Regions from separate parts of the Pseudoalteromonas sp. BDTF-M6 genome, predicted to be linked through region 2. Evidence: riboswitches for the same ligand, from Rfam matches in the RefSeq annotation. Region 2 holds a riboswitch; the other holds the start of a gene.

Region 1 (10,270 bases), on a different contig from region 2:
CACCTGCTCCTGGCAAGGCTGTGCGGGCGCGTCGCAGTCGGCCAACCAGGGTTGATACTGGGCTTCACCCATTTGGATGTCCTTGGGAATATCCACCAACACAGGACCGGGACGACCGCTTTGGGCCAGGTGAATGGCCTGCTGTAATATGGGCGCCAAATCTTCACTGCGCTCAACCATAAAGCTGTGTTTGGTACAGGCCAGCGACATGCCCAAAACATCCACCTCTTGGAAGGCATCGGAGCCGATGGCGGCGGTGGGAACCTGGCCGGTGATCGCCAATAAGGGCACCGAGTCCATCATGGCGTCGGCCAAGGCGGTGATCAAATTGGTGGCACCCGGACCACTGGTTGCCATGCACACACCCAGCTTGCCACTGCTGCGGGCATAGCCAACCGCGGCAAAACCGGCACCTTGCTCGTGACGGGTGAGATAGTGGGTTACAGGAGATTCATACAAGGCGTCATAAATGGGCATGATGGCACCGCCTGGGTAACCAAAAACCTCGTTTATTCCTTCCTTTGCCAATATCTCCACAACTAATTCTGCGCCGGTCATTGTCCTCATTCCTCAATGTGTTGGCCCTGAAACGAAAAAGCCCCCCGAACTTTTCAGTGCGGGGGGCCTTAAGCGTGTTAATTTTTTAACGCACTACGAAGCCCCCGCGGTAATAATAATCACCACGGTGTTAATCACTAGGACTAGGCTTGATAGCAGGTTAAACATATATAAATTCTGTCTTAATCTAATTAAAAATCTAAATGGACGGCTATACCGTCGCTCTTTTTCTATTAGTACCGCGAGTACCGGGGCAAGTCAACCACAAAAACAATGCAAAATACCAACTACAAAAGAGGGCTGGCGCATAAAAAATCCCTAAAATAATCTCTTACTTAAACCTAATAACCTTATAGCCCTCAACCGCAACTAACTTACCTTCGCTTGCCAATAGCACTAGCTGATTAATTTTTCCCAATTATTTTTCGGTCAATGGGTTTTATGAGTTAACTCGGTTACACTCAAAAGCGACTCTAGTATCAGGATGACACGATGAAAAAATTAACTGCATTTTGGCTCTTTTGCCTGTTTATTATTTTTACCCAACCCGCTTTTGCCGAACTGACACCGGCTTTATGGCAGGTGGAAAAACAAGGAAAAACCTCGTACTTATTCGGCACTGTGCATGTTGGCGATAGCAGCATGAATGGCCTGCCCAAGAAGATCGAAAAAGCCATCGGCAACAGTGATGCCGTGGTCGTAGAAGTTGACTTAAGCGCCCTGACCGCGGTGCAAATTCAACAGCGCTCCATGCCATTTTTAATGCTGCAAAATGGCCGAACCTTGGACTCGGAACTCAGCCCACAGAGCTATCAGCAACTTGACCAGTACTTCGGTGAAAAAAGCATTAATATCAAGATGTTTTCTGCGCTAAAACCTTGGGCCGTGTTACTGACCGTAATGCAGATTGAGCTGCAAAATGCCGGCTATTCGGACCAATTCGGCATAGACAAACAGGTAATGGCCAGCGCCGCACAACACAATAAACCCATCATTGAGCTGGAGTCCCTCGAACAACAGTTAGAAATGTTTACCGTCATGGAAGAGCACGCCGACCATATGGTCGCCGACACCTTTCGACAAATCAGTCAATTTGACGATAATTTTCAGCGCCTGATCGACGGCTGGAAAAAGGGTGAAACGGCGATGCTGGCCGAGGCCTATGAGCAGGCCTTCGATGACTCCGAATTTGGCCAACTTAATGAGCATGTACTCTTGGTTGAACGCAACCATAAGTGGATAAAACAACTAGAAAAACCCCTGAGTGAGCAATCCCTGTTTATTGCCGTTGGCGCCCTTCATCTGGGTGAAGAAAACGGTTTGATCAAGTTACTACAGGGCCAAGGTTTTAAAGTGACACGTATCTAAATTGACGCCAACCGGCGTGGATAAATACGAAAATTTGTGCCGCGATGAACGTTGACAGCGTGGTATGGAAAGTGTTTGAATAAAAAAACACCCTATTGATTCGGCCATTTAGATGGCCGCAAGGGCTAGAAGAGGTGCGTCATCCAGGTAGTTATGATGAGGAGAGCAAGCTCCAACGACTCATAACGAGGGGGATGTACGCCGAGAGGTGAGGTAAATTGCTTAATACTCCCTCGGGCGCTTGGGTTGAATCCCGGCGACTGTCACCAATAGCACATGATTGCTATATGTTTGGTGGAGAGCTTCTGGTCTTAGCATAACAGGCCGGCAAGCCTTGTTACGTATAAGCCCATTCGCTCTTCGAATTTAACCTGTTCGAGTCGGCGAATGTGGAAACCACTCCCCTTTGTTGCTCTCGAACTCGCACTAAGTTCGGATGAGATGACAACTACTCAATCGTTATCACACACTGTGCTGTGGACAGCACTGATCACCCCGATGCTTGAAGATGGCGGCATTGACTTTGACGGTCTGAGCGCGCTGGCTCACGAGCAAGCGGCAGCCGGTAATGGCCTGCTGATCCTTGGCTCCACCGGCGAAGCCCTGGCCCTGGATATGGCCGAGCAACAAGCCGTGGTGAAACACATTTGCGCCCTGGAGCTCGACACCCAAATCATGGTCGGCGTGGGTGGCTACAACCTTGACGCACAGCGCCAATGGCTGGCCTTTTGTAATGACTACCCGATAGACGCCTATTTGCTTGGCGCTCCCTTGTATGCCAAGCCCGGTCCGGTAGGACAAGAACAATGGTTCCGCGCTTTGCTAGATGCCAGCGAACACCCCTGCATGCTTTACAACGTACCCGGTCGTGCAGCGGTCAGCCTGGACCCGCAGGTACTTGGCAAGTTGCAAGAACACCCGCGCTGCTGGGCCTTGAAAGAAGCCAGCGGCAGCATCGACTGTTTTGAACAATATCGTCTTGCAGCACCCAAATTGGCGATTTTCAGCGGCGACGACGCGCTTATCCCTTACTACGCTCAAGCCGGCGCCGCCGGATTGGTGTCGGTGGCGGCTAACGTGTGGCCCGAGGCTACGCACCACTTTGTGCAATTGAGCCTGCAGGGGCAAAGCCACAATGCATTTTTACATTGGCGCGAGGCGGTGGCGGCGCTCTTCCATGTCAGCAACCCTATTCCCACAAAGTGCTTGTTACACACGCTTGGACGCATCACCTACCCGACTCTGCGTGCCCCGTTAACTCATACAGAGGTGGATGATTTACAACCACTTTTACGCGTACACGACAGCATCACATCTTGGCATTCAACACAGGTTTAAAATTTTCATGAGCTGGTTAGAACTTCTTAATAATTTAGAAACGGGCGCCGTTCGCGCTGCATCACAGGACGAAAATGGTCAATGGCAGGCCAATATCGAGGTTAAACAGGGCATTCTTGAAGCCTTTAAAAACGGCACCAATACCGAATTCCCCGGCGGTTTTGTCGATAAAGACAACCTGGCACCGCGCGGTTTTAGCGCCGAAGACAATGTCCGCATAGTACCGGGCGGCACCTCGGTACGTCGCGGTGCCTATGTGGCTGCGGGCACCATCATTATGCCACCGGCGTATGTCAATATTGGCGCCTTTGTCGATGAAGGCACCATGGTCGACAGCCATGCGCTGGTCGGTTCTTGTGCCCAAGTCGGTAAAAACGTACACCTTAGCGCCGCAGTGCAACTCGGTGGTGTATTGGAGCCAATCGGCGCCAATCCCGTGGTAATCGAAGACGATGCCTTTATTGGCGCTGGCTGCGTAATCGTCGAAGGCGTGGTCGTGAAAAAAGGCGCGGTACTGGCGCCGGGTGTACGCCTGAGTGCCACCATTCCAGTTTATGACTGTGTCAATGAGCGTCAGCTCGACAAGGGTGAACCCATCCCGGAAAACGCCATTGTGATCCCTGGCTCACGTCCAAGCTCAAGCGACTGGGGCCGTGAGCAAGGCCTGTCGATGAGCTGTGCCCTGATTGTGAAATACCGAGATGAGCAAAGCGATGCATCATTAGCGCTGGAAGAGGTGTTACGCTAATGCGCCCTGTCGGTACCGAATTGCAAGGGCACCTTGAGTGCATCAGCCAGGAGCAGCTGGAGCCGTGCTTTGTCTACGATCTCGACGCCTTACGCCAGCACTTGGATAAGCTGATGGCACAAGACGTGGTCAAGCTCTGGTATGCGGTCAAGGCCAACCCCTTGTCGCGTATTATCCGCACCCTGGCCGAAGCGGGCTTCCAGTTCGACGTGGCCAGCAGCGGCGAGTTGCATCAGGTACTGGCACAACAAATCAACCCGGAGCAGGTACTGAATACCGGCCCGGCGAAATCAAGACGACAAATCGATGAATTTATCGCCCTGGGCGTGCGCACCTTTGTGGCCGAAAGCCTCAATCAGGTGCGCTGGTTAAACCAGGCAGCTCTGGCTCATAAGGTGCAGCTAAAACTCTTGTTAAGGGTGCAACTGCGCTGGCCCAAGGGTGAGAAAAATCCGTTGGGCGGTGACACCCTCACCCCCTTTGGTCTTGACCCGCAACAGTGGCACGGTCTGTATCTGGCCGACTATCCGGCGCTCACCTGCATCGGCGTGCATATTTTCCAATGGGGCAATATGCTCAGCGCCGATAAACTGCTAAGTCTGTGGCAGCAAATGCTACCACCACTTCAGGCCTTAAGTGAGCAGCTTGGTTTTGCCATGCAGGTGCTTGATTTAGGCGGTGGCCTGGGCGTTCCCTATGACGACGAAAGTGAGCCGCTAGCCTGGCAGGATGTACTTACGGCGCTGGAGCAGATAAAACGCGAAAGCGGCGTGCAGGAGCTGTGGATGGAGCTAGGTCGTTATGCAGTGGCCGAGTGTGGCTATTACCTAAATCCTGTGGTTGAGCAAAAGGAAAACTATGGCGAGCAGCAGTTGATCGTCAGTGGTGGTATCAACCACCTACTGCGCCCTGCCGTGGCCGGTCAGGCCTTCCCGTGCACCCTATTGCGTACCAGCGAGGCGCCCACGAGAGCATTCAATATTCATGGGCCCTTGTGTACGGCGCTGGATAGCCTGGGCACCCACTTGCTTCCCGAAGACATTAACGAACAGGACTGGCTGGTGTTTGCCCAAACCGGTGCCTATGGGTTCACCGAAAGCATGCCGTTTTTCTTGTGTCACCCGCTGGCGGCGGAGTATGTGATCCAAGACGGCAATTTACATCTTTTGCGCGAAAGTGCTGCCCCCAGCAGCTATTTGAGGTAGTCGCCATGAACAAGATTGAGCAACAAAATATTCAGGTTGGCGAAATCGCCAACGGCCTGCCGCTGACCATTCCTGTTTACCGCCTTAAGGGTGATGGTACGGGTAAAAACGTCTATATCCAGGCCAATATGCATGGTGCCGAGGTACAAGGCAATGCGGTTATTTATCAATTGCTTGAGCAACTTAAAAACTTAGGGTTGCACGGCGACATCACCTTGGTGCCCTATGCCAACCCCATCGGCTGTAACCAAAAATCGGGGGAATTTACCCTGGGTCGTTTTGACCCCATAACCGGCGTTAACTGGAACCGCTTATATCACTACAACGCCGAGCTAGTCAGCCATTTTGCCGAGCAAAGCGACAGCCTCTGCGATCAAGATTTGATCGCTCAATTTAAAGCAGCTCTAGTCGATGACGTGGAGCAGCGCTTAAATGGTCCGCAGCATGCGTTATCTACGGGCAAGCGTATTGCCCTGAATCTGCAACGCCTGGCGCACCAAGCGGATATCGTACTGGATTTGCATACCGGTCCCATTTCGGCCAAGCACCTGTATTGCCCCGAGTATGCCCGTGCCAGCGCCCGCTATTTTAATATTGAACATGTGCTGTTGATCCCCAATGAATTCGATGGCGCCATGGACGAGGCGGCATTTTGCCCCTGGTGGGAGCTGCAAACTCAACTAAAACGTCGGGGCCGCGATTTTGAGGTGCCGGTGGAGGCTTACACGGTGGAACTGGGCTCGCAAGAGCGCATTGATTTAACCGAAGCCTTGGACGATGCGCAAAGCATTTTAAGCTACTTGAATTACCAGGGCCTGTTTGTGGATGCCGCCTATCAGCCTGAATCCATGCAGCGCCACGCCTGTTATCTGAAAGACTATGTAGCCTATTATGCGCCTATGGGTGGGATGATCGAATATCTGGCCGGGCTGGGCGAGCACCTGAAAGCCGGTGATGCCATTGCCCGTATCCTGAGAATGGAGCGCTATTTAAGTGAAGAGGCGCTGCATACCTTGCGCTTCGACCAAGATGCCATTGCGATTTTGCACTTTGCCTCGGCCAGTGTAAATCAGGGCACCGAACTCTATAAATTTTTTACTAATACCTTCGAGTTATAACCAATTGCGTGAGAGTCAGTGAGAGGTACTCACTGCTAATGGGCGGCCTAGCCGCCCATTTTTTCAGCTTAAATTCACCTAATTGCTGCGAAAGTAGCGTCCTAACAGTATAATTCTTCATATCTCCAACGATTTAATAACAGGCAAGTTATGGATTGGCGCTATCTAATTACCGGCCTAGCCACCAGCACACAGCTGTGGGCAGCCGAGCCGGACCCCACGCAGCAAAGTCAACAGCAAAAACAACTCGATATTGTTAAGCAGTGTATTCTCAATGAAGTCATCGGCGGCGATGGTCAGCAGACAATCGATCAATTGCGAGAAAAATGCGCCGCCCTTGAGGTGAGCCGAAAGCTAAGCGCCATTGATAAGCGTAAAGCTCGAGAGCAGGTGACGGAAAAAAACCGCAACGTGATCACCCCGCACAACCGTAACTATATTTTGCCCGTCACCTATATCAAGCACCCCAACGAAGAGCCCTTTGGTGATGATCTTGATAACCTATCTCAAGGTGATGATGGTGAAAACCTGGATAATGTCGAAATTAAATACCAACTTTCGCTTAAAGTTCCTGTTTTCGACGACTTTAGCGACAAGGACCAGGCCATTTATTTTGCAGTGACCCTGCAATCGTACTGGCAATTCTACAACGACGATATTTCCTCGCCGTTTCGCGAGACCAACTATGAGCCGGAAATCTTCTGGATCAACTACCTAGATGAAGAAAACGTCTGGTGGGGTGATGAACTCGCCGTTGCCCTGGGGATCTCGCACCAGTCGAATGGTCGCAGTCAGCCCTATTCACGTTCCTGGAATCGCATCTATGCCAACTTTATCTGGGAGCAAGACGGCTATGTATTTAGCTTTAAGCCCTGGTACCGCCTTCCCGAAGACGAAAAAGATGACCCAATGGAAGCCAAGGGCGATGACAACCCAGATATTTACAAGTACATGGGTTACTTTGAGTTTCGCGGTGTACGTCGCTTTGACGACCACGAGGTCAGCTTTATGCTGCGCAACAACCTCAACTCGGACAACCGCGGTGCCCTGCAGCTTGACTGGTCCTTCCCGCTTTGGGGCCGCCTGCGCGGCTATGCCCAATATTTCAATGGCTATGGCGAGAGCATGATCGACTATAACGCCGATATTGAACGCTTTGGCGTTGGTATCTTGTTGACCGACTTGCTGTAAAAAGCAGCCATTAACGACAAAAAAGCCAGCATCATGCTGGCTTTTTTATCGATATTAAAAACTCTTTGGCAATAGCGTTATTTAGCCACTACGACAAAACGTCCTTCAAACTCGCCAACCAGGGTATCGCCATCATAAATTTTCACCGGCACCTGATAGCAGGCTTTGCCATCGCTTTCCAATTTATCAAAGCAGCCTTCACAGACCTGTTGATCAACATGTGCTCTGGGCGCTGATTTGATTGGCTTCATGTACTTGATGTTGGCGTTGGCAAGAACGATGTCACCCTCTTTACCCGCCTCTCTCAAGGCAAGGTAGGTTGCGCCCCAGCCCGCCAGGGTCGCCATGGAATACACCGAGCCTGCAAACATGGTGTTATGCACATTGATATTGGCATCCAGATCGGCCACCACACTAAACTGCCAGTCCGTGTAGGACTCCACCTTGATGCCCATCTTATCGCTGATGGGAATGGATTCACGCCAGGTATTTTGCAGCACCTGAGTCCAGTCCGGATGACGGAACCAACCCGGCTCACTGGGACGTTGCTTGACCATGCGCCAATGCTGTACATCACCATAAGCCAGATGCGCTTTTTCTTTTAGTTCATAGCCGTGACGCTTATAGAACTCAAGCGCTCGCTCGCGGGCAAACAACACCAACTCGTCGGCGTTTTGCGTCCAGGCAATCTTCTCTAGCTCGTGCAATAAACGGCTGCCCAAGTGCTGGCCACGATGTTCTTCGGCCACCGCCATGTAGCGCACCTGAGCCTGCTGACTATTGTTAAAATGTAATCGGGCGACGGCGATCACCTCACCTTCTTTATTTTTGATAAAGCGGTGTTCTGATTCCTGCTCTAAATCATCCTGCTCGCTGCCGCGAGGCTGATCCCATGGCGCGCGTAATACCTGCCAGCGCAGTTGGTAATACGCCTGCCAATCATCACTACTTTGTGGGGTGGTTACCTGGAACATACTTCCTCCAATCACTTTTTTGCCATCCACCTTACAAGATTTAACGTCATGCGCAAATAACACTAAAGCACAACAAGATAAATCATCGTAAAAGATTATGCACAGCCAGAGGATGGGTCTATGCTGAGCTAATGAACGCCACACTTATACACAACGACGAGGCATCAAAGCACTTTATTACCAATTGCGCCCAACTGGGACATTTACTTTATTGGTATCGACAAGGTGGCACTCGTATCGAGGTTAGACAACAGCAAGAATTTCGCTGGCTGTTGCTTAATCACACCCTGCAATCCGTCATTGCCGCCAATCAGCCACAAAGATTACTGCTGCCCCACCTGCATATTATGGCGCAATATTGGCAAACACTAAAAAGACCTGAGCGGGTGTTGGAGCTGGGCCTTGGCGGCGGCGCCATTCGCAATTACCTGCTATACAGCTATCCCGAGGCCGAGCTGGTCTCGGTGGAGCACAATGCTCAGGTGATCCACTGTTACAAGCGCTTTTTTAGTGCGGGGAAAGTCGGCAACCTTTGCTGCCTTGATGCCGAGCAGGCACTCAACCGTTACGGTCGTTTTGACTGGCTAGTGTTAGATTTATTTAGTGAACTGGATGCGCCGCTGTTTTTATATCAGCGGCAATTTTATGAACTGCTGCGCGAAGCCTTGGTGCCCCACGGACATATTTTTATTAACTTTTTGGCACACCATCCCAGCCAGTTACATCATTTGCAGCGCCTTCTTAGCGCTACGTTTGGCAAGGGCGTGCAAATTATGTCCGTGCCCGGCTATGCCAATCATGTGTGCTTTATCAGCCTCTAAACCGCCAGGTTAAAGGTCACCGGGCCGTCATTGGTTAAACTCACCTGCATGTCGGCGGCAAACTGCCCGGTGGCGACGCGGATCCCTTGCGCTTGCGCCTTAGCGACAAAGTATTCATACAAATGGGTAGCCTGATCCGGGGTTGCGGCACTGGAAAAACTCGGGCGCATGCCCTTTTTAGTATCCGCCGCCAGGGTAAATTGCGACACCACCAACAGCTGGCCGCCAATGTCCTTAAGACTGAGGTTCATCTTGCCCTGCTCGTCGGTGAAAATCCGGTAGTTGCTCACCTTATGCAGTAGCTTATCCGCCTGCTCTTCGCCGTCGGCTTTTTCCACCCCGAGCAACAACAAAATGCCCTGATCTATTTCCCCAACAATACTGCCTTCAACTTCCACCTTGGCGTTACTTACACGCTGAATTAATCCTTGCACCGAGACCTCTTTAACTGCAGATACATATGGTCGGTCGCCCGACATAGAGCCTGACAATATACCTCATTTTCAGGGGCGCGACCAAGCTCGGCGACTATTTGCAAACGGGCTTGCAACTGAGTTGCCAGGCGCTGTACCCGAGCAAAGGAGCAGCGCAAATCATAGCGCCCATGGACCATATAAACAGGTAACGTTTTAAGACTAGCGGCCTTTTCCAGCAGGTGATCATCCGCTAAGAAAAACCTATGTATGAGGTAATGCAGCTGCAATCGCGCCTGCTGCAGATGATGGTCATGCTCTATGGTTTGCCGGCCCAGTTGCTGCTGCCAGGCGCACCAGGCGTTAGCGGCTTCTATCTGGGTCAACTCGTTGACATCAAAAAGACGTTGGTGATAGTCCTTTACCAGTTCTTCCGGATCGAGTTGCTCAGGATTAAACAACCGATACTGCTGTGGGTAAAATTGTGCCGCCGCTCCGTATGGGCCTAGGCTCCAGGCGTGATCTTCGGTGGCGGC
Region 2 (10,270 bases):
TGAGCGCAACATGGCGGTACTCAAGGCCCTGTATCATTACGCCCAAAGCCTTTAAAAAAAGCCTTGGGTTAATTGCACCTTAGTCGCTAGGGTTTAGCTTCTCTAGACGCGCAAGCAGGCTGGAGGTGTCGTAACGATTGCCACCGATGGCCTGCACATCACCATAGTATTGGTCAACCAAGGCCGTAAGCGCCAGGGTCGCGCCATTGTTGCGGGCCTCATCCAGGGCAATGCCCAAGTCTTTGCGCATCCAGTCAACGGCAAAACCGAACTCGTATTCGCCCTGCAACATGGTTTTATAGCGGTTTTCCATCTGCCACGAGCCGGCCGCGCCTTTAGAAATGGTCTCCACAACCTTTTCACCGTCTAACCCGGCTTTTTTGGCAAAATGTAAACCTTCCGCCAGACCCTGAACCACACCGGCGATACAGATCTGATTGACCATTTTACACAGCTGGCCACTGCCGATGGGGCCGAGCAATTCGCTAAAACGACTAAATGGCGCCATTACCGGCTGCACCGCTGCAAACGCATCGGCATCACCACCACACATTACGGTCAATACACCATTTTCGGCGCCCGCTTGGCCACCGGAAACTGGCGCATCGATAAAGGCCACCTGCTTTTCTTTAGCCGCTTCACCCAGTTCACGGGCCAATAGTGCAGAGGTGGTGGTGTGATCGACCAAATAGCTACCCGGCGCCATGGTTGCAAGGGCGCCGTCGTCGCCGTAAATCACGCTGCGCACATCGTCGTCATTGCCCACACACACGAATACAAACTCGGCGCCGCTGGCCGCCTGTGCGGGTGTTGCCGCACTGCGTCCGCCGTATTGCTCAACCCATTTTTGCGCTTTCTCTGCGCTGCGGTTATACACGCATACATCGTATCCCGCTTGTTGTAGGTGACCCGCCATGGGATAGCCCATAACCCCTAGACCGATAAAGGTACATTTTTTTGACATATTTCTGACCTATTTGCCTGCTAGCCTCGAAAAAACGCACACAGTATATCAAAGGCAAAGGCTAAAAACGTCTGGTTTTAGCAAGGGAGCACTCAATGGATAGCATTTACCATTTCAACGCCACACTTATCGACGGCCAACCCTATTCATTTAAACAATTACAAGGACGTGTGGTGCTGATCGTCAACACCGCCAGCAGCTGTAACTTCACCCACCAGTACGGCGCACTGGAGCGCGTTTATCAAGACTATCAACATCAGGGCCTGGTTATTCTGGGCTTTCCCTGTAACCAGTTTGGCCGCCATGAGAGTGCCGATAACGCCACCATAAAAGACTTTTGTGAAAGCACATTTAATGTTAGTTTTCCGTTGTTTAGCAAAGTCATGGTCAATGGTCCGGACGCCCATCCGCTGTTTAATTACCTCAAAGAGCATACCCGAGGCATTGCCCAAAATCGGGCAATAAAATGGAATTTCACTAAATTTCTCATAAACTCTCAAGGACAGCTGGTAAATCGTTACGCACCACGCACCAAACCCGACACCCTAAGGTCGGTGATAGAGAGTCAACTTGATGAAATTAGCCCTATTCAGCTCGCAAAGGTATGAACAAACGGTATTTGATGAACTCTGCCCCGCAGACGTAGATATCGAATATTTCGATGTCGGCCTCAATGTCCACACCTGCTCCCTTAGCAAAGGCTTTGACGCCGTTTGTGTTTTCGTAAATGACAACCTCAACGCCGAGGTCATAGCCAAATTGGCCGACCTTGGCATCGGTCTGATTCTGCTGCGCTGCGCCGGCTTTAATAATGTCGACCTGGCGGCGGCCAAAGCACATAACATAGCCGTGGCCAGAGTGCCGGCCTACAGCCCGGAGGCGGTGGCCGAGCACAGTATTGCCTTGATGCTGACCTTAGCGCGCAAAACCCATAAGGCCTACAACCGGGTGCGCGAGGATAATTTCGACCTCAACGGCCTGCTTGGCTTTAACCTGCACAATAAAACCGTGGGCCTGATCGGCTGCGGTAAAATTGGCCAGGCGCTAGTAAAAATACTCAACGGCTTTGGCACCAAGGTGCTGGTGTGCGACCCCGCCAGCCCTAAAGGTGCCTTTACCCTGGTGAAGCAAAGCGAACTGCTCGCCAACAGCGATATTATCAGCCTGCATTGCCCGCTTAACGAGCAAACCCATCACATCATTAACAAACCAGCCCTGGCGACGATGAAACGCGGCGTCATGCTCATTAACACCGGTCGCGGTGCCCTGCTCGATACCAAGGCCTGTATCGAGGCGCTTAAAAGCGGGCAGCTCGGCTATTTGGGCTTGGATGTATATGAGCAGGAATCCGAGTTATTCTTTAAAGATAGATCGGAAGAAATTCTCCAAGACGATGTGTTTGCCCGCCTACTCACCTTTAAGAATGTGTTGATCACCGGCCACCAGGGCTTTTTTACCCAAGAAGCGCTGGAACAGATTGTACAGACCACTTACCTTAATCTGCACCAATTTACCAAGGGCGATACCCTCACCAACCAGGTACTGGATGTGTAAGCATTAAGCTTATCGGCAGGCACAAAAAAAGGGGTATGACAGCATATCCCTTTTTTCGTTCTAGTTGGCTTTGTAGGATTATTTCATCGCTACATTGATAAACACGGCGGTCATCAAAATTGGGCACACCAAACGGATATACCACAACAGCGCTTTAATGCCCGGGTGGTTCGACTCGGCCAGTTTATTGCCACGATTCCACACCCAGCCCAGGGTAAGGAAGTAGAACAAGCCCATCAGCGGCAACTGGTACTGGGTAAAGACCTGGATCACCAAGCCAAACAGCCAGTCAAAGTTCATAATGATGGTGCCTGAGGCGATGGCCACCACTAAGGTCACCAAGGCAGTCGCACGCTTACGGTCCATTTGATGGTTTTCCACCAAAAAGGCCACCGGGATCTCGGTCGAAGAAATGGTCGAGGTCACGGAGGCGATAGACATCAGCACGAAAAACGCTAACGCGATCACCAGACCCATGGTGCCCATGGCTTCAAACAGTTGCGGCAAGACCGCAAAGATGAGCTGGCCCTCGCCGATCAGCTTGCCATTGGCAAACACTTCGACGCCGTTATGGCTGGCCACAAAAATGGCCGGCACGATCAGTAAACCGGCTAAAAACGCCACCGAGGTGTCGAGTGCGGCAACGCTTAAGGTCAATTTCCCCAGGTTAGCACCCGGCTTAAGGTAAGAGCCATAGATCATCATACAGCCTACCCCAAGCGACAGGGAGAAAAACGCCTGTCCCATGGCGGCGATAATCAAATCCGCATCCCACACCTTGTCAAAATCCGGCTTCAGATAATGGGCAAAGCCCTCTGCCGCCCCATCAAGTGAGCCAATATAGAAGATCAGCGCCACCAACAGAACTAAGAGCAAGGGCATTAGGCGTCGTGACCAGGCTTCGATACCCGACTTCACCCCTTGCAAAATAATGCTCGCGGTCAACACCAACATTAAGGGCGTAAATACCAGGTTGCGAGTCAAGGAATCATTGCTTAGGAACTCGGCCGCCGCTGGCATATCGAGCATTTGCGCAATCGGCGCCAACGCATGAGCCAGCATCCAGCCGGCCACGATGGAATAGAAGCTCAGCATTACCACCGCACCGCCCAGGCCCAGGTAACCGGCGCCAGCGCCAAGCTTGGGAGCCTTGTTCTGCCAGGCACGTTTAAGCGCCTGAACCGGGTTGGCCTGTGCCGCATAGCCCAGATATAACTCGGTAAAGAGCGCGGGCAGTGCCAAGGCAAAAATTACGATAAAGTAAACAAGTAGGAAGGCTCCGCCTCCGTGGTTTGCAGCTTGAGTTGGAAACCCCCATATATTTCCTAAACCCACTGCAGCGCCGGCAGCTGCCAGCACAAATCCTATGCGACTTTGAAAGCCGTCACGATTATTCGTCATTCTTATTGATATCTGTTATTGTTTTGCCGCTATTAAACCACACTTACCATTAACAAAGTAGTCGCCGCCAACCATATCGGACCATTCATCCCATGTTTAATGCAGCTTATCGCTTTCCCGCATTACCAAAGAGCACTCCATCTGTGCCGATATCGGAAAAAGTCTTACTGTGCCTTAGTGCCGCCATTGAGCTCAATGAAGCCCACCTGCACCCAGGCGAACTCAAGGTGCTCAACAGGCGTAAACAACCCCAGGCCAAACGCGAATACCTAAGTAGCCGCTATTGCATCAAGACCCTGGCGCAGCACCTATTTCCGCAATACGCGCACATCCCCCTTACACGTTGGCAGAGTGTGTTTAACGAGCAGGAAAGAGCCCTGCAGCTTTTTATCGACGGGCAGTTGTTGGACATCAACATAGTGATCAGTCACTCGCACGGCCATATTGCCGTGGCCATGACTCAGGACCAGCAATCTTTATTGGGCGTAGATATTGAAAAGCGAGATGCAAGCCGGCGCTTTGAAAAGCTGGCGGCGCATTTTTACCCCGAGGTGGAAGCCCGGGATATAGGCGACGATGTTGATACTTTTTTTCGGGTGTGGACGTTAAAAGAGGCCTATGCCAAGGCCGCCAAGCAAAGTATCAGCACGCTGTTAAGCCAGCCCATACTGCCCTTGCTTGACCGCTTCCCGGCCCAGGTTTATTGCCAGCCCTGGCGGCATTTCGATCTCAGTTTGATCACCGCCAAGACCGAGGTCGAACTTATCGACCTTGCTCTAACAACTGCTGGTGAATAGCCTGCACCACGGTATCCGATTGTGATTGCTCCACCAAGAAGCACAGGTTGTGCTTTGACGCCCCATGACAAATCAGGCGAATATCAAAATCACTGAGCACCCGCATCAGGTTCAGTTCGCTTTGGCGTAACTGAATCTCGGAGCCGATCAGTGCTACCAAGGCAAGATTGGTTTCCACGCTCACATGACAAAATTCACCTAAACGCTCCAGGGCTTCCTGATCAAGCTCAGGGCGGCTGGCATTAGGCGCGTTATCCAGGGTCACGGCTACGCTTATCTCCGACGTGGTGACCAAATCTACGGAGATTTGATACTCGCTAAGAATGGTAAACACTCGGGCCAAGAAACCGCTGGCGAGCAGCATTTCAGGGCTCTTGAGCGTCAGCAACAGCTGATTTTTACGCTGGGTCACCGCGCGTACGCCAGCGATCAATTCACTGCTGGGCACTTTTTCAATCCAAGTGCCCCCCCCTTGAGGGTCTTGGCTGGAGCCAACGAATACACCAATGCCGCTGCGCGCTGCGGGTAGAATGGTCGCCGGGTGTAATACCTTGGCGCCAAATGTAGCCATTTCCGCAGCCTCGTCAAAGGTCAGATGGGCAATGGGCTTAGCCTTGTTACACAGACGCGGGTCCGTGCTGTAAATGCCAATCACATCGGTCCAAATATGGATGTTGTTGGCACCACAAGCCTCTGCCAACAAGGCGGCACTGTAGTCCGAGCCACCGCGACCTAGGGTAGTGGTATCGCCGTATTCATCAGAGCCGATAAAGCCCTGAGTCACCACCACCTGCTCGCTTAAAAGTGGTACTAGCTCGGCCTGAGCTCGCGCCTTGGTTTGGGTTATATCCGGCTGCGCCTTACCAAACTGGCCGTCGGTTTTTAGTACCGAACGCACGTCGAAGCGACTTGAGGCTACGCCTTTATCGCGCAGCACCTGGGTAAATAGATACGAAGATAAACGCTCGCCAAAGCTAAGCAATTCATCTCGGTGCGCATTGGTTTGTGCCGGGTGCTGGGCGGCGTGTTTAAAATCATTAAGGGTGCTATCGAAGCCATGGGCTAAATCCGCGTCCAGGCTCAGACATTCAATGATATTCAGTTGGATAGCGATAACACCATCGATATGTGCCTGGCGCTCCTCAATGCTAAGCCCGGTTTGACACAAGGCGACCAGATGATTAGTGACCCCGGCGCTGGCACTGACAACGACAATGCGTACTTGCGGGTCGCTGGCAATAATATCGGCGCAACGGTTCATTGCTGCATGATCGGCCACTGAGGTGCCGCCGAATTTGGCGACGGTAAATTCCTGATTCATTTTCTCTCCGAGATGAAAAATAGGTTATTTTTCAAATACAATCAGGAGAACTTGGCAAGACTAAAAAGAAAGGTATGTCCATTGCCAGAAGCCCTCCACCCAAACAGGTGACAGTTCCGAGGATTCAGCCTCAAGAACCGAAAGTCATTGTGACGAGCAATGTACTTCCTCGGCGATAGTCTCCCTCATAAACGGTCATGGGCCTACGTCTGCCTCACGTTTACTACCTAGCTATCGCACCTCTTCTGCTAAGGGTTTACGGTGTGAACCGCAAACCTAGGCAAGCAATTTAACGTTTGGATGGCTGGATGTCAATCACCCTTAGGTCGAGCATGGGCACTTTATTTTTGCTTGGCGGCCAGCAGCAAATCGGCAAGCTTAACAACACCGCCCCGCTCTAACTTTTCAATACAGGCAACAATGGCCGAGTTTACGGGAGTGGCTACCGCGTGCCGCTGACCAAGTGCGACCACGGCGCCGTTGAGATAGGCGATTTCCGTTTTGCGTCCCGCCTGAATATCTTCCCACATAGACGAGCGCGCCTTGGGATCAATGTCCAACATGGCCGATGCAACACGCTTAAATAGCCAGTTAGGTAAGCTCAAAATCACCGGCACCCAAGCCGGCTTGACCTTGGTAAACTGCGCCAGCTCGATGTTCATGGCCTTACAGACCCCAAGCCATTCGCGCATGGCCGCCGCCAACACGTGTCTTAATGCTTTATTTTCCAGCTCTTGCTTAATGGGCATATCGGCCACGGCATTAAGAGCATTATTGAGATTTAATAACAGCTTGCCGTAGATCACCGACTCCATCTGAGCCTCTAATTCACAGTTAACCCCATGTTCTCGCAGGGCCTTGGCTATTTGCTCTGTGCGGGCGGTTTTGGCAAATACAAATTCACCCTCGGTGCCCTTATGAAAGTGCGCGCCCTGCTGCAGCACATTGAATGGAGTAATACCAAACACACAGCTGCGCGCCCCGAACTGGTTCTTGATGGCCTCAAAACTGCCAAGGCCATTTTGCATAAACACCAGCTCGGAGTCCTCATCGGTGATGGCCAACAACTGTGGCAGCGCGGCTGGTAATTGATGACATTTTAGGGTGACAAAGACAATATCAAAGCGCTGCCCTTGAGGTTCGGTAAGCAGCTCTTCGGGCATCAGGGTTTTATCCAGCCCCTGGTAGTCGCTGATATGAATGCCGCCGTTGTTAACAATGGCGTCTTTAATTCGTGCCCGGCATATCAGGGACACCTTGAGCCCCGCCGCGCTCAGGAGCGCCCCTAAATAACAGCCCGTCGAGCCGGCACCAAAAACCGCAATACGCATAAGCCTCCTTTATTAATCTGGTCAATAAGTTACCTGATATGTTCATAGTGCTGTAAGTTTAAGTACGCGGCAATGGTTGAAAGGCTTTTAATTGTACCAAGCGGTATGTGGATGCGCTTAGAAGTGCGCCTTAAACAAAAAGACCACCTGGGTTTAAGCCCAGATGGCCTTTATAGAAAACGCAGATGCCGTCGCCGTTACACGAATGAACCCATGTAAAAAGCGCCCACATAACCCACCGAGTAGGCTATCAACAGATAGAAGCTGTTACGCAGGTAGCTGCCGAAGGTCAGATCGCGCACCTTGCTCATAGCGATAATACCCGCCGCCGAGCCAATCACCAGCATGGAGCCGCCTACCCCGGTAGCATAGGTAAATGCCAGCCAGTTCTGGGTATCCATATGAATATCGGCTTTAAGCAGGGCCGCAGTTAAAGGTACGTTATCGACCGCTGCCGACAGTAGGCCCATCAGGTAGTTGGCCTGACTTGGCGCTAACACCTCATACAGATGAGTAAACTGGGCCAGCACGCCCACTTCTTTTAGGGCACCAACCAGTAACAACACACCCACGAAGAACAACAAGGTGTCGTACTCAATCTCACGGATATAGTCGATGATCTGTTTGTTTACATCCTTTTTGCGCATCAAGAATTGCGCCGTTAGGAACATCAGGGATAAGCCGAATAAAAACGTCAACAAGGGCGTAATTTGAAACATCACACTCATGGTCAGGGTGCCGACGATTGTCGAAAGGAAAATTGCCGCTATAGTGATGTCGGTTTTTTCTATGGGTTTGCGCTCGCCCAGAGAAAAGGTCACCGTGCCGCGCATCTTCATCGATAACAAGGTCGCCAGCACCAGTACACTAAAGGCCGCAGGAGCAATCAATAACAACAGATTGCCTATGGTCACCTTATCGGCCAGGAAGATCATCAAGGTGGTTACGTCACCTGTGATCAGCGACACGCCGCCGGAGTTAACCGCAAAGATAATCAAGGTCGCGTATTTTACCAGCTTGCGGCCATCGAGTTTCAACGACATCACCACCGCCAACGAAACTAGAGTCGCGGTAATATTGTCGGAAATCGATGAGAATAAAAACGCAAAACCAGCGATAAGGAACATCAGCTTACGCTCGCTAATCTTACTTGGCAGTACCCGTTGCACCAAATTTTGAATAAACCCTTTGGAGTTGAGATAGGCTACAAAGGTCATGGCCGCCATTAAAAACAGCCACAAGGTCGCTATTTCTAAAATGTTCTCATTGAGTTCATGCTTAATATGGTCAAGGGAATGACCGTGAAGGGGCGAGATGAAGAGGATAATCCAGCACAAAGTGCCGAAAAACAGCGTGGTTTTAGCCTTATTTACATGGATGACGTCTTCCACAACAATAAGCACAAACGCCACGGCAATGAGCGTCAAGATGAGCGCACTGACCATTTTGGGTATTATTCCTTGCGACAAGCGATTTAAAAAAGTACGGCTAAGTTTATTGGTGGTACAAAAATACCCTGATGTACAAATAACAAACTTAGCGATACCATGAATTATTAACAGACGGTTACAGTCTGTAAGCGGCGCGAATTCTAACATTCATATGGCAAAGGAGCTATTACCAATTCGTGGTAAATGACAATTTCTTTACATAATTTTTGTCAACCTAAAACAACGCTTGCCGTAAACGTAAAGTAACAACGAAAAGCTATTTTCCCCTTTTGTACCTTTGGTTATAATCCCTGCCTATTGCCAAGCACAAAGATAAAACATAATGATAATAGCGAAACGCGTGCTCAACACGCTGACGGAGCTATGGCCGGTGCTTGAGACCCTGATGAAACGTTTCAAAATGGGTGACTTTAGCATCAAGGAAGTGCAAAGCATCATAAAACAGCACTTTCCCCATTATTCCGGCGCCCAAATTTACAAAGAAACGAACCGCCTGCTCAGCCAAGACATTCTTGTTCCCTTAGCAAAATCATCGCAATTGGAGATCAACCGTGCGGTCAGCGATTTTGCCGCCTATTTATTGCAAGATGAAAGCCTTGGCGTGGCCGCTGAAATTCATGTCTTGGTGGAAGACTTGGAGCGCTTGAGCACCAAACTCTCCAAGGCCGTGAGCGACGATGATTACGCGGATATCAGCCGCTACACCCGTATTATGGATGAACGGGTACGTAAAATCGTCAAACTCTATAAGCACAATGAAAACGCCATTTATAACCTGGTCGAGCAGGCCAAGGCCAACGGCTCGAGCATGTCCCTGAGTAAACGTTATAAGGCGGTGATCGAGGCCTTTGACGAATACATAGAGCCCATGCTGGAAATGCTCGATATCAGCGGTGCCTTTCAAATTTGCTTCGACGCCATTGAGTTAGGCCTCACCGAACACCTGTTACACCTAAAACAAAGTGGCCGCGACACCAACACCATTCGCATGTTGGAGCAACTGCGCACCCGTATTCTGGATATGCACCACATAGGCCGCGAAAGCCTGCGCCAAAGTGCCGACATGCTGATGCCACTGCGTGAAGAGTTAAGACAAAACACCCTAGTCACCCGCCAGGCCGCTAAGGTACTGGGGCTTATTCGTAAACGCGGTTTGGATAATGTGATGAGCGCTCATCAGCCATTTTTTGCCAGCGAGCCCATGCATCACCAACTCGGCAGCAATGCACAACTGGTGGCGTATATGGCCGGCTTAAGCGAGTATGAGGAGCATGACTTTGAAATGCCCGACGCCAGTGCCGCCGAGCCCTATCGCGCCCCAAATATTCCCAGCTTCAGAGATGTTCGCGCCCTGTTTAAACCCGCCAAGGGCAACAGCAAAGCCCGTAAGCAGCAGCTTATCGATGTGCTCGATACCCATTATCCTGAGCTGGAGTCCGACGAGCTGTTAT

The links. Region 2 has a riboswitch for lysine ahead of lysC (lysine-sensitive aspartokinase 3). Riboswitches for the same ligand answer to the same signal wherever they lie in the genome.
Region 1: linked by a shared signal. The riboswitch ahead of dapA (4-hydroxy-tetrahydrodipicolinate synthase) and the one ahead of lysC (lysine-sensitive aspartokinase 3) in region 2 are both predicted to bind lysine.

The regions. Positions count from the first base shown of each region.
Region 1 covers NZ_JAGXTQ010000008.1:74,303-84,572, forward strand. Annotated here, with positions in the region: gene ilvG (acetolactate synthase 2 catalytic subunit) at 1-558, opposite strand, end outside; gene KD147_RS15675 (TraB/GumN family protein) at 1,051-1,926, shown strand; lysine riboswitch at 2,048-2,239, shown strand; gene dapA (4-hydroxy-tetrahydrodipicolinate synthase) at 2,368-3,264, shown strand; gene KD147_RS15685 (2,3,4,5-tetrahydropyridine-2,6-dicarboxylate N-succinyltransferase) at 3,272-4,012, shown strand; gene KD147_RS15690 (PLP-dependent decarboxylase) at 4,012-5,217, shown strand; gene KD147_RS15695 (succinylglutamate desuccinylase/aspartoacylase family protein) at 5,223-6,335, shown strand; gene KD147_RS15700 (phospholipase A) at 6,486-7,526, shown strand; gene KD147_RS15705 (bifunctional GNAT family N-acetyltransferase/hotdog fold thioesterase) at 7,604-8,500, opposite strand; gene KD147_RS15710 (spermidine synthase) at 8,632-9,321, shown strand; gene dtd (D-aminoacyl-tRNA deacylase) at 9,318-9,755, opposite strand; gene KD147_RS15720 (alpha/beta fold hydrolase) at 9,743-10,270, opposite strand, start outside.
Region 2 covers NZ_JAGXTQ010000001.1:855,694-865,963, forward strand. Annotated here, with positions in the region: gene sbcB (exodeoxyribonuclease I) at 1-55, shown strand, start outside; gene KD147_RS03835 (NAD(P)-dependent oxidoreductase) at 80-964, opposite strand; gene KD147_RS03840 (glutathione peroxidase) at 1,060-1,572, shown strand; gene KD147_RS03845 (2-hydroxyacid dehydrogenase) at 1,538-2,518, shown strand; gene KD147_RS03850 (sodium-dependent transporter) at 2,597-3,919, opposite strand; gene KD147_RS03855 (4'-phosphopantetheinyl transferase family protein) at 4,012-4,716, shown strand; gene lysC (lysine-sensitive aspartokinase 3) at 4,682-6,037, opposite strand; lysine riboswitch at 6,118-6,290, opposite strand; gene KD147_RS03865 (2-dehydropantoate 2-reductase) at 6,379-7,368, opposite strand; gene nhaD (sodium:proton antiporter NhaD) at 7,566-8,813, opposite strand; gene KD147_RS03875 (MksB family condensin complex protein) at 9,142-10,270, shown strand, end outside.